3 regions of the Parvibaculum lavamentivorans DS-1 genome follow, and region 1 is predicted to be linked to each of the others. Evidence: predicted binding sites of a transcription regulator. Region 1 holds the regulator's gene; each other region holds the start of a gene.
What was found. Region 1 encodes PhoB, which activates phosphate uptake and scavenging genes when phosphate is short. Its sites were predicted from a motif close to TGTCATNNANCTGTCAT; they were not measured.

Region 1 (3,273 bases):
GCAATGCGGGAAGGGGGAGAGCCGGAACCGGCCCTGCCGCCCATGTGAGGCCCCGGAAAGCCCCATACAAGGGCGCTGGTGCCGCCGCGATCGCTCTTTTCTGTGGATAAGGGGCGGTGCGGAAGCCCTGCCGGTTGCGGTTTTGCCCCCTGATATTGTATACTTCCGGTTAACGCCTACGAAATCTAGTGGGGTGCCAAAACCCGTAAAGGGCGAGACAGGGCCGGATTTCAGGGCTGATGCCGGGTTGTTCGGGACCGGGCGTCCAACCGGGCCGGAAACCGGCCCCAAGGGGAGTACCATCATGTGGACCGATGAACGCGTGGAACTGCTGAAGAAGCTCTGGGCCGAAGGCCTGAGCGCCAGCCAGGTCGCCAAGCAGCTCGGCGGCGTGACCCGCAATGCGGTGATCGGCAAGGTGCATCGCCTCGGATTGTCAGGCCGCGCCACGCCCAGCCGCCCTGCCCGCTCGCGCGCCCCGGCGCCCCGCACGCTGGTGCGCGGCCGTCCGGACCCGCTGACGGCGGAAGCGCGCGGCGACGAGCGCCAGCGCGAGGCGGCGGCCGAGCGCGCCGAAGCCGCCCATGTCGAGGAACGCGGCCTCGAGCCGATCCAGCGCGCGACCGTCCTCACCCTCACGGAACATACCTGCAAATGGCCGATCGGCGATCCGGGCCGGCCGGGCTTTCATTTCTGCGGCCGGGGTGCCGAACATGGCGCGCCCTACTGCACCGAACATGCGCGCATGGCCTATCAGCCGGCGCAGGCGCGGCGGAACCGCGAGCGCGACCGGATGCGCAGGGACCGGCTGGTAAGCTGAGCGTTTTTCCGGCTCCACTGTCCCCCTAAAGGCGGGTGGGGGACAGGTCGGGGGGCCCAGGAGGGGAAGGAGCAGGCATCCATGGGCCCATGGATGCCTGCTTTTCGTTAGGCCGGCCTATTCGTGGAACTGCTCGTCCAGCGAGTAGCCGGCGGAACGGACCGTGCGGATCGGGTCTTTCTCGCCCTTGTCGTTAAGCGCCTTGCGCAGCCGGCCGACATGAACGTCGACGGTGCGGGCTTCGACATAGACATCCGAGCCCCAGACCGTATCCAGCAATTGCTCGCGGCTGAAGACCCGGCCGGGATGCTGGATCAGGTGATCGAGCAGGCGGTATTCGGTCGGGCCGAGATGGACCTCGCGGTCGCCCCTGCGCACCCGGTGGGCGGCGCGGTCGATCACGATGTCGCCAAAGGTCACGAGGTCTTCCGTGAGGGCCGGCCGGATGCGGCGCATGACGGCGCGGATGCGCGCCAGCAGTTCCGTCATCGAGAAGGGCTTCGTTACATAGTCGTCGGCGCCGATATCGAGGCCGCGAATGCGGTCCGTTTCCTCGCCGCGCGCCGTAATCATGATGATCGGCACATTGCGGGTTTCGGGGCGGCCGCGCAGGCGGCGGCAAAGCTCGATGCCGGAGAGGCCCGGCAGCATCCAGTCGAGCAGGATAAGGTCGGGGGTCGTCTCGCGGATAAGCAGGTCCGCCTCCTCGCCATCGGCGGCGGTGATGACCTTGTAGCCTTCCTTGTCGAGATTGTACTGAAGCAGCGTCAGCAACGCTTCTTCATCCTCGACGATCATGACGCTCGGTTTCATTCTGCGTTCGAACTGGCTGCGCTCAGGCTGACCCTGCTCTGTGTGAGCGGTCTCAGGCCGAATCTGTTCCAAGTCCAAAGCGTGGCCCTGTTCGCCACGACGGGCAAGTGTTGTTATTGCCATTGCCGCACAAGCCTCCTTTAACTGCCGCTGTGAACGGCGGTGGTGCTGGTCGTATCGCCTTTCGGGCGCTCGTCATGAACCCATTCGCCGGTGACGAGGTAGCCGACGGTTTCGGCGATATTGGTGGCGTGGTCGCCGATACGCTCGATGTTCTTCGCAATGAAAAGCAGATGCGTCGAGACGCCGATGGTCCGGGGATCTTCCATCATGTAGGTGAGAAGCTCGCGGAAGACCGAATTGTACATCGCGTCGATTTCCTCGTCGTCGCGCCATACCTCCATGGCCGCCTGCGCCTCGCGGTTCGAATAGGCGTCGAGCACCTGCTTGAGCTGGCGCTGGGCAAGGCGCCCCATGCGCGAGATGCCCTGGATGAGCCGGTTCGCGCCCTCGAAATCGTTCTGCAGAACCATGGCGCGCTTGGCGATGTTCTTCGCGAGGTCGCCGATGCGTTCGAGGTCGATCGAAATCTTGATCGCCGCGATGGCCTCGCGCAGGTCCGCCGCCATGGGCTGGCGCAGCGCGATGAGGCGGATGGCTTGGTTCTCGATCTCGGCCTCCAGCGTGTCGATGCGCTGGTCCTCGCGGATGGTGCGTTCCGCAAGCTGCGTGTCGCGCTTCACCACGGCTTCGATTGCGGCTTGCAACTGCGCCTCCGTCAGCCCGCCCATCTGGGCGATCTGCGCGGAAAGCCCGTCGAGCTCTTCCTGAAACGACTTCACGATATGCTGGGTCACAGCCGGTTCTCCTGTTGGCCTCTTGGCAGATACATCCGCATCGATCAGCCGAAGCGGCCGGTAATGTAATCCTGCGTGCGTTGATCCGAGGGATTGGTGAACATGCGTTCCGTCTCGTCGACTTCGACCAGTTTGCCGAGATGGAAGAAGGCGGCTTTCTGTGAAACGCGCGCCGCCTGCTGCATCGAATGCGTGACGATGACGATAGTGTAGCGTTCGCGCAGTTCGTCGATCAGTTCCTCGACCTTCGCCGTCGCGATCGGATCGAGCGCGGAGCAGGGTTCGTCCATAAGGATCACGTCCGGGTTCACGGCAATCGCGCGGGCAATGCAGAGGCGCTGCTGCTGGCCGCCGGACAGGCCGGTGCCCGGCTCCTTGAGGCGATCCTTCACTTCGTTCCAGAGCCCCGCGCGGCGCAGGCTCGTCTCGACGATTTCATCCATCTCCGAGCCCGCCTTTGCATGTCCGTGGATGCGGGGCCCATATGAAATATTGTCGTAGATCGACTTCGGAAACGGGTTGGGCTTCTGGAAGACCATGCCAATACGCGCGCGCAGCAGCACGGGGTCGATCTTCGCATCGTAGATATTTGCGCCGTCGATCAGGATGGTCCCTGTCACGCTGCAGATGTCGATCGTGTCGTTCATGCGGTTGATGCAGCGCAGGAAGGTCGACTTGCCGCAGCCGGACGGCCCGATAAAGGCCATGACCTGGCGGGCGGGAATGTCGATCGTCACGTCGAAAAGCGCCTGCTTCTCTCCATAGAAGACGGACACGTTATCG
Region 2 (3,273 bases), 1.1 Mb from region 1:
AGATAGCCCGCAACAATCACGCCATTATCCGGATCGCCGAGATAATTGACGGTCAGCCACATCGGAAAGGTGAGCGCGAGTGCAATCCCCGAAAAGACCCATGCTGCAAGAAACTTTCCCAGCACCGCCGCCCAGAGAGGAATAGGCAGCGACAGCAGCAACTCGATCGAACCTGTGCGGCGTTCTTCCGCCCAGAGGCGCATGGAGATAGCGGGCAGCAGAAAGAGATAAAGCCAGGGATGAAAGTTGAAGAAGATCGTGAGATCCGCCTGCCCGCTCTCGTAATAGCCGCCGAGATAGAATGTGAAGGCGCCCATCGTGAAGAGAAAGATCACGATGAAGATGAAAGCGAGCGGCGTCGCGAAATAGCCGCCCAGCTCGCGGCGGAACACGGCAAGGAGTTCGTTCATGCCGCGTCCTTTTCTTCTGGCCTTGCATCGGAGCGGGTGAGGCTGCGGAACACCTCGTCGAGACGGCCAGGCTCGCCGTAAAGGGCGCGCACCGGCCAGTTTTCCTCGCGCGCGAGCCGCGCCACCGCATCGACCAGCAGCGTGTCGCTCTCACGCGCCTGCGCGGGGAAAAGCGTGAAGGTTGTTTCTTCGCCCCGTGGCGCGACTTCAATGCTCGCAATACCGGGAAGACTGCGCAGTTTCTCCGCCGTCGCCACCGTGGTCTGCCCGCCAAGCGTGAGGGACACTGCATTGTGATACCGCGAGCGCGCCATGAGGGCCGCCGGTGTCCCGTCCGCAACAATCTGCCCGTGGTCGATGATGAGTGCGCGCGTGCAGATTGCATCGACCTCTTCGAGGATATGCGTCGAGATGACGATTGCCTTTTCCGCGGCCATGCGTCCGATCAGCTTGCGTACTTCGAATTTTTGATTGGGATCGAGCCCGTCGGTCGGTTCGTCCATGATGAGAACGGGCGGATTGTGAAGGATCGACTGCGCGAGGCCGACACGGCGGCGGAAACCCTTCGACAAGGTATCGATCGGCTGATCGAGGACGGAAGAAAGCTCCGTCGCTTCAACAGCACGGTCGACGGCCTTACCCGCTTCGGCGGCGGAAAGCCGGCGTACGCGAGCGATAAACGTGAGGAAGCCGCGCGGCGTCATGTCGCCATAGGCAGGCGCACCTTCCGGCAGATAGCCGATCAGGCGCTGCGCGGCGAGGGTGGACGCGACGACATCATGCCCGCAGACGCGCGCGGAGCCGGCACTCGGCGCAAGAAAGCCGGTGATCATCTTCATCGTTGTGGATTTGCCGGCGCCATTCGGGCCGAGAAAGCCGAGCACTTCGCCGCGTGCGACCGAAAAGCTGATGCGGTCGACGGCGGTGAAAGGACCGAATTGCTTGGTGAGGCCGTCGATGACGATCATCGGCTCACCTGGCGCCATATCCATGTCAGACCGGTTTATGATGCTTCTCCCCGGAACGCCGCCTTTTGATGCCGGCCGCTGTTCCTTTTTCTCCCCCGCGCCTCTCCCCAGGACGGGAAGCTTGTGTAGGACAGCACGCCAACCCCTTCAAGTGAAAGATGTTTCATTTTCCCGGACGGACGGCGCCCAAAACAGAAGCCGCCCGGGAGGGGGGATTCCCGGGCGGCTGGAGCTGTCGCTCATTTAGAGATGTTGTCCTCGACCCCGGGGGGATGGGGTTGGCCCGGCTCCCCCAATCTATCCCGGTGGGGCTGGGGGGCTGATGAAACCGGAACGTCGCAAGGAACCGGGCCAGTGAGGCAACGATGCAAAGATGGAGGTCCAGTGTGGCTGGCGAAGGGCTGAAAAAAGGCAATATTGTGGTTTTAGAAAAAAGCTCGATCTCTTCGAAAATGGCGGAAAGACTGGAGATCGTAACAATCTGATGACGCTGGCAGGCACCCTGTGCCATGCTTTCCGTGAGGGCCGGAGTGTGCCGGCTCATATAGAAGGGAGATCGCCGCCGCATGTCCGACAGCGCCGATTACGGTTCCCGCGCCGGTGAGGCTCCCTCCCGCCTCAGCCTCGTTCCCACGGACCGAAAGACCGATACGGCGGCGCAGAAGCGGCAGCGGGAGCCGGAGGTCTTTTTCAATCGCAGCGAACTCGACGCCATTCTCTCCGTCTACGGTCAAAAAGTGGCCGATGGCGAGTGGCGCGACTATGCGATGGGCGGCTTCAAGGATGTCGCGGTTTTCTCGGTATTCAGGCGGACCAGCGAGATGCCGCTTTACCGCATCGAAAAACGGCCGAAGCTCGCGCGCAAGCAGGGCGCCTACAGCATCGTCGCGGCGACGGGGCTGGTGCTGAAGCGCGGCCATGAGTTGCGGCAGGTGCTGAAGATTTTCGAGAAGCGCGCGCTACGGCTCATCGACGCCTGACAGCGAAAAGCCCCGGTGTTTCCACCGGGGCTTTGTTTTCTGGCTTGCCGCAGCCCGTCAGCTGCGCTGGCTGCCCATGAACTGCAGCAGGAACATGAACATGTTGATGAAGTCGAGATAGAGCGAGAGAGCGCCCATCACGGCTTTCTTGCCTGCGGCGGCGACGCTGTCGCCTTCGTAGTACATGCCCTTGATGCGCTGCGTGTCATAGGCGGTGAGGCCCGCGAAGATCAGCACGCCGAGCACCGAGATCGCGAATTGCAGCGCCGAGCTCGCGAGGAAAATGTTCACAACCATCGCGATGATGATGCCGATCAGACCCATGAACAGGAACGAACCCATCCCGGTCAGATCGCGTTTTGTCGTGTAGCCGTAAAGGCTTAGAGAACCGAACGCCGCCGCCGTCACGAAGAAGGTCGTGGTGATGCTCTCGCCCGTGAAGACGAGGAAAATGCTCGAAAGCGAAAGGCCCATCACACCCGCGAAAGCCCAGAAGAGAAGCTGGGTGGCGCTGAGGCTGAGGCGCTGGATGCCGAAGCTGAGCACCATGACGAAAGCGAGCGGCGCCAGCATCACGACCCATTTGAGAGGGCTCGCGTACAGCGTTTCGCCGAGGGATGTGAGGACCGGACCGCCTGCGGTTTCCTGCACGGCGGCCGTATAGGCGAAGTAGGCGACAAGCCCGGTGAGAGCGAGCGCACCCGCCATGTAGTTGTAAACACGGAGCATATAGCTCCGAAGGCCTTCGTCGACCGCCATATTGGCGCGCGCGCCGAGGCGGGACTGATGAAGCCGTTCCTGTTCGTAGTTCGCCATAAATCTGCACCCTCCTGAGTGTGCTTGCACGTATATTGGCCGATGCCTGTGCAATTTCAAGCAAAACCGGACCGGTCACAAATCGTTGAAAAGCCCCGA
Region 3 (3,273 bases), 1.5 Mb from region 1:
CCGCGCTTTTCGCCCTGCGTTGCCAGAGCATAGAGCCCATCGGCCCCGCCTGAGGAGGCGCTCCAGCCGGACCCCTGGTCGGTCGCGACCCAGAGGCGGCCTTTCGCGTCCACCTCCATGTTGTCAGGACAGGTGAACCAGCCGTTCTCACCCGTATCGGGATGCCACGCCGCTCCAATGGCGGGGAAGCGCGGATCGCCGCATTTGACGATGAGCGTCCAGGCGAAATTCTCCGCACCGTGATCGCCACCTTCGGGTTCCATCTCGACGATCTGGCCCCAGAGATTTGCGGCGCGCGGGTTTACGGCGTCCACCTGTTCGGGCGCTCGCTCCTTCGAGTTGGTGAGCGCGACATAGATTTTGCCGGTGGCGGGGCTGGGGGTCACATCTTCAGGGCGGTCGAGCGGGGTTGCCCCGAGAATATCGGCCGCGCGGCGCGCTTCGATCAGCACATCCGCCTGGGAGGCGAAGCCATTCGTCTCGTCGAGGCCGTTTTGTCCGTGCACGAGCGGCAGCCATCTGCCGCCGTCTTCCTCGAAGCGGGCGACATATAATGTGCCATTGTCGAGGAGATCTGCATTCGCCGCGCGATCGCCGGCATCGACCATTCCGGCGGTGACGAATTTGTAGAGATATTCGAACTGCTGGTCGTCGCCCATGTAAACGACGAGGCGGCCATCCTTCGTCAGCGCGTTCTCGCAGCCTTCATGCTTGAAGCGGCCGAGCGCCGTACGCTTGACCGGCGTGGAGGCGGGATCGAGCGGATCGACCTCCACCACCCAGCCATAACGGTTTGGCTCTCGCGGTTCGGCGGCGAGGTCGAACCGCTTGTGATAGGCACCCCAGGGATAGGCGCGGCCGGCGGGGAAACCCATGCGTTCATGGTTTGCGGCTTCCGCCTCGTCGGAGGGCTGGCCGATGAAGTAGAAGTTGAAGTTCTCCTCCGACATAAGCCATGTGCCCCAAGGCGTGATGCCGCCGGCGCAGTTGTTGAACGTACCCATGACATTGTGACCGGTGGGGTCCTCGCTCGTCTGCAGGCGCGGATGGCCGGCGGCCGGGCCGGAGATGCTCATGGTGGTGGAGAGCGGAGTGATGCGGCGGTTGTATTTGCTTTCCGTCACGACCTGCCAGTTGCCGTTGCCGTCGCGCGCGACCTCGACGATCGTTCCGCCATGCGCGGCCATCGATATTTCCGCGATGCGGCGCGTGTAGAACTCGCGCGGGTCCGCGTCAGCCATGCCCGCATGCATGAGATCGTCATTGGTATATTCGTGATGGATGCAGAGCAGGCCGCGATCGCTGGCGTTCGACCCATAGGGCAGGGGAATGAAGCCGATGTAGTCGTTGTTGTAGCCGAACTGTGCAAGCTGAGAAGCGGCGCTCTGTTCGAGGACGTTGAAGGGCGGAGCGCCCGGCAGGACGGGGTCGCCCCAGCGGATGAGGATGCCGGCGTTGTGATCCGCGGCTATGTGGTGGGTTTCGTCGATGCCGTGCGGCACTTCCTCGAAACCGAAAATATCATCGGGCGTGTATTGGGGCGTGTCGTCACAGGCTGCGAGCGAGAGGATGGCGGGCGAAACCGTGGCGAGGAGAGCCGCCTTGCCGAAGCCGGAGAGGAGATCGCGCCGGCCGATGCGGCGTTGCCAGAGCGTGGCGAGCGAGGGCGCGGTTGCGCGCGCCACCGGCTCGTCGTCCGCGGCTTCGAGTTGCTCGCCTCGCGAATCGCACTCACTCATCCTTCAGCCCCCGTTTCGTATACCCAACCCTAGGCTTCCGCCTTGACGCTCCGATGACAGCCTTGTTTTACAGCGTTTCGCAAGTCTCGTCTCCCGGCCGCGCCCGTGCCATAGTCGCATCAAAAGCAACCGTCAGGGAGAAAGCTCATGCCCGTCTATGCTATCGGCGATACGAAACCGATCCTGCCCGCTGCCGGCGACTACTGGATCGCGCCCAATGCCGAAGTCATGGGTAATGTGAAGCTGGAGAAGAATGCCAGCGTCTGGTTCGGCGCGGTGCTGCGCGGCGACAACGACCTCATCACCATCGGCGAAAACTCCAACGTACAGGACGGCTCGGTTCTGCATACCGATCCCGGTTCCGCTCTCACGATCGGGCGCGACGTCACCATCGGCCATATGGTCATGCTGCATGGCTGCACCATCGGCGACGGAAGCCTCATCGGTATCGGCAGCATCGTTCTCAACAATACGAAAATCGGCAAGGGCTGCCTGATCGGCGCGAATACATTGATTTCGGAAGGCAAGGATATCCCGGACTATTCGATGGTGCTCGGCTCGCCCGGCAAGATCGTTCGTACACTGGATAAGGAAACCGCAGAGGCGCTGCGTCTGTCCGCCGATCATTACGTCCAGAACTGGAAACGCTACGCCGCCGGACTGAAGCGGATCGACTGATGCGCATATATGCCTTTTTGATGGTGCTTGGCGCCGTTCTTGTTTCATCCGGATGTACGGAGAAGCCGGGGCAGGACGCCAACCTAACGATCGAGACGGCAGGCGGCGAGGTGCATGAATTCATCGTGGAGCTTGCTGTCGACGACGAGGAGCAGCAGCGGGGGCTGATGTTCCGCGAGAAGCTGGCCGATGAGCGGGGCATGCTTTTCTTTTATCCGCGATGCGACACGGCGCAGTTCTGGATGAAGAATACCTACATCCCCCTCGACATGATCTTCATCGAAGCGGATGGGCGGATTTCCGGGATCGAGCGGAATACGGAGCCGGAAACACTCGCCATCTATCGCTCGGCCGGACCGGTAAACGGTGTGCTCGAAATAAATGGCGGGCTGACGCAGCGTCTGGGCATTGCCGAGGGAGACTATGTCCGCCATCCGTGGTTCGGCGAGGGCGGCAAGGCTACTTGCGGCTGATTTTATCGGCTAGACTGCGCGCAACACATATTCCGTCAAAACCAGAACATCGGGAGGGGCCATGAGCCAGGCACAGGCGGCGACGCAGGAAGCACAGGAAGTTCTCTACGGCGTGGATGGGCACATAGCGACCATCACGCTCAATGCGCCCGAGCGCATGAACACGATTTCGGGTCCGATGCTGAACCAGCTCACAAAGCGTCTTCAGGAAGCGGACGCGGACCCGGAGGTGCGCTGCGTGATCCTTACCGGCGCTGGCCGCGCATTCTGCGCCGGGCTCGACCTTCGCGCGCAGACACAGGGCGGCGGCCTTTCGATCGGCTCGAGTGGCGGTGTCACCTCGACGACGCTTGATCTCAAGAACACGCCGCCCACCGTGCTGC

Region 2: a site for PhoB is predicted at 1,852-1,868, ahead of PLAV_RS07085 (DUF2794 domain-containing protein). Genes of this name have one in related genera too.
Region 3: a site for PhoB is predicted at 1,782-1,798, ahead of PLAV_RS13340 (PhoX family protein). Genes of this name have one in related genera too.

Annotation. Positions count from the first base shown of each region.
Region 1 covers NC_009719.1:431,133-434,405, reverse strand. The annotation lists gene PLAV_RS02035 (GcrA family cell cycle regulator) at 305-820, shown strand; gene phoB (phosphate regulon transcriptional regulator PhoB) at 938-1,633, opposite strand; gene phoU (phosphate signaling complex protein PhoU) at 1,774-2,490, opposite strand; gene pstB (phosphate ABC transporter ATP-binding protein PstB) at 2,535-3,273, opposite strand, start outside.
Region 2 covers NC_009719.1:1,526,413-1,529,685, reverse strand. The annotation lists gene PLAV_RS07095 (ABC transporter permease subunit) at 1-410, opposite strand, end outside; gene PLAV_RS07090 (ABC transporter ATP-binding protein) at 407-1,402, opposite strand; gene PLAV_RS07085 (DUF2794 domain-containing protein) at 1,945-2,358, shown strand; gene PLAV_RS07080 (Bax inhibitor-1/YccA family protein) at 2,416-3,174, opposite strand.
Region 3 covers NC_009719.1:2,837,410-2,840,682, forward strand. The annotation lists gene PLAV_RS13340 (PhoX family protein) at 1-1,739, opposite strand, end outside; gene PLAV_RS13345 (gamma carbonic anhydrase family protein) at 1,887-2,417, shown strand; gene PLAV_RS13350 (DUF192 domain-containing protein) at 2,417-2,890, shown strand; gene PLAV_RS13355 (enoyl-CoA hydratase/isomerase family protein) at 2,952-3,273, shown strand, end outside.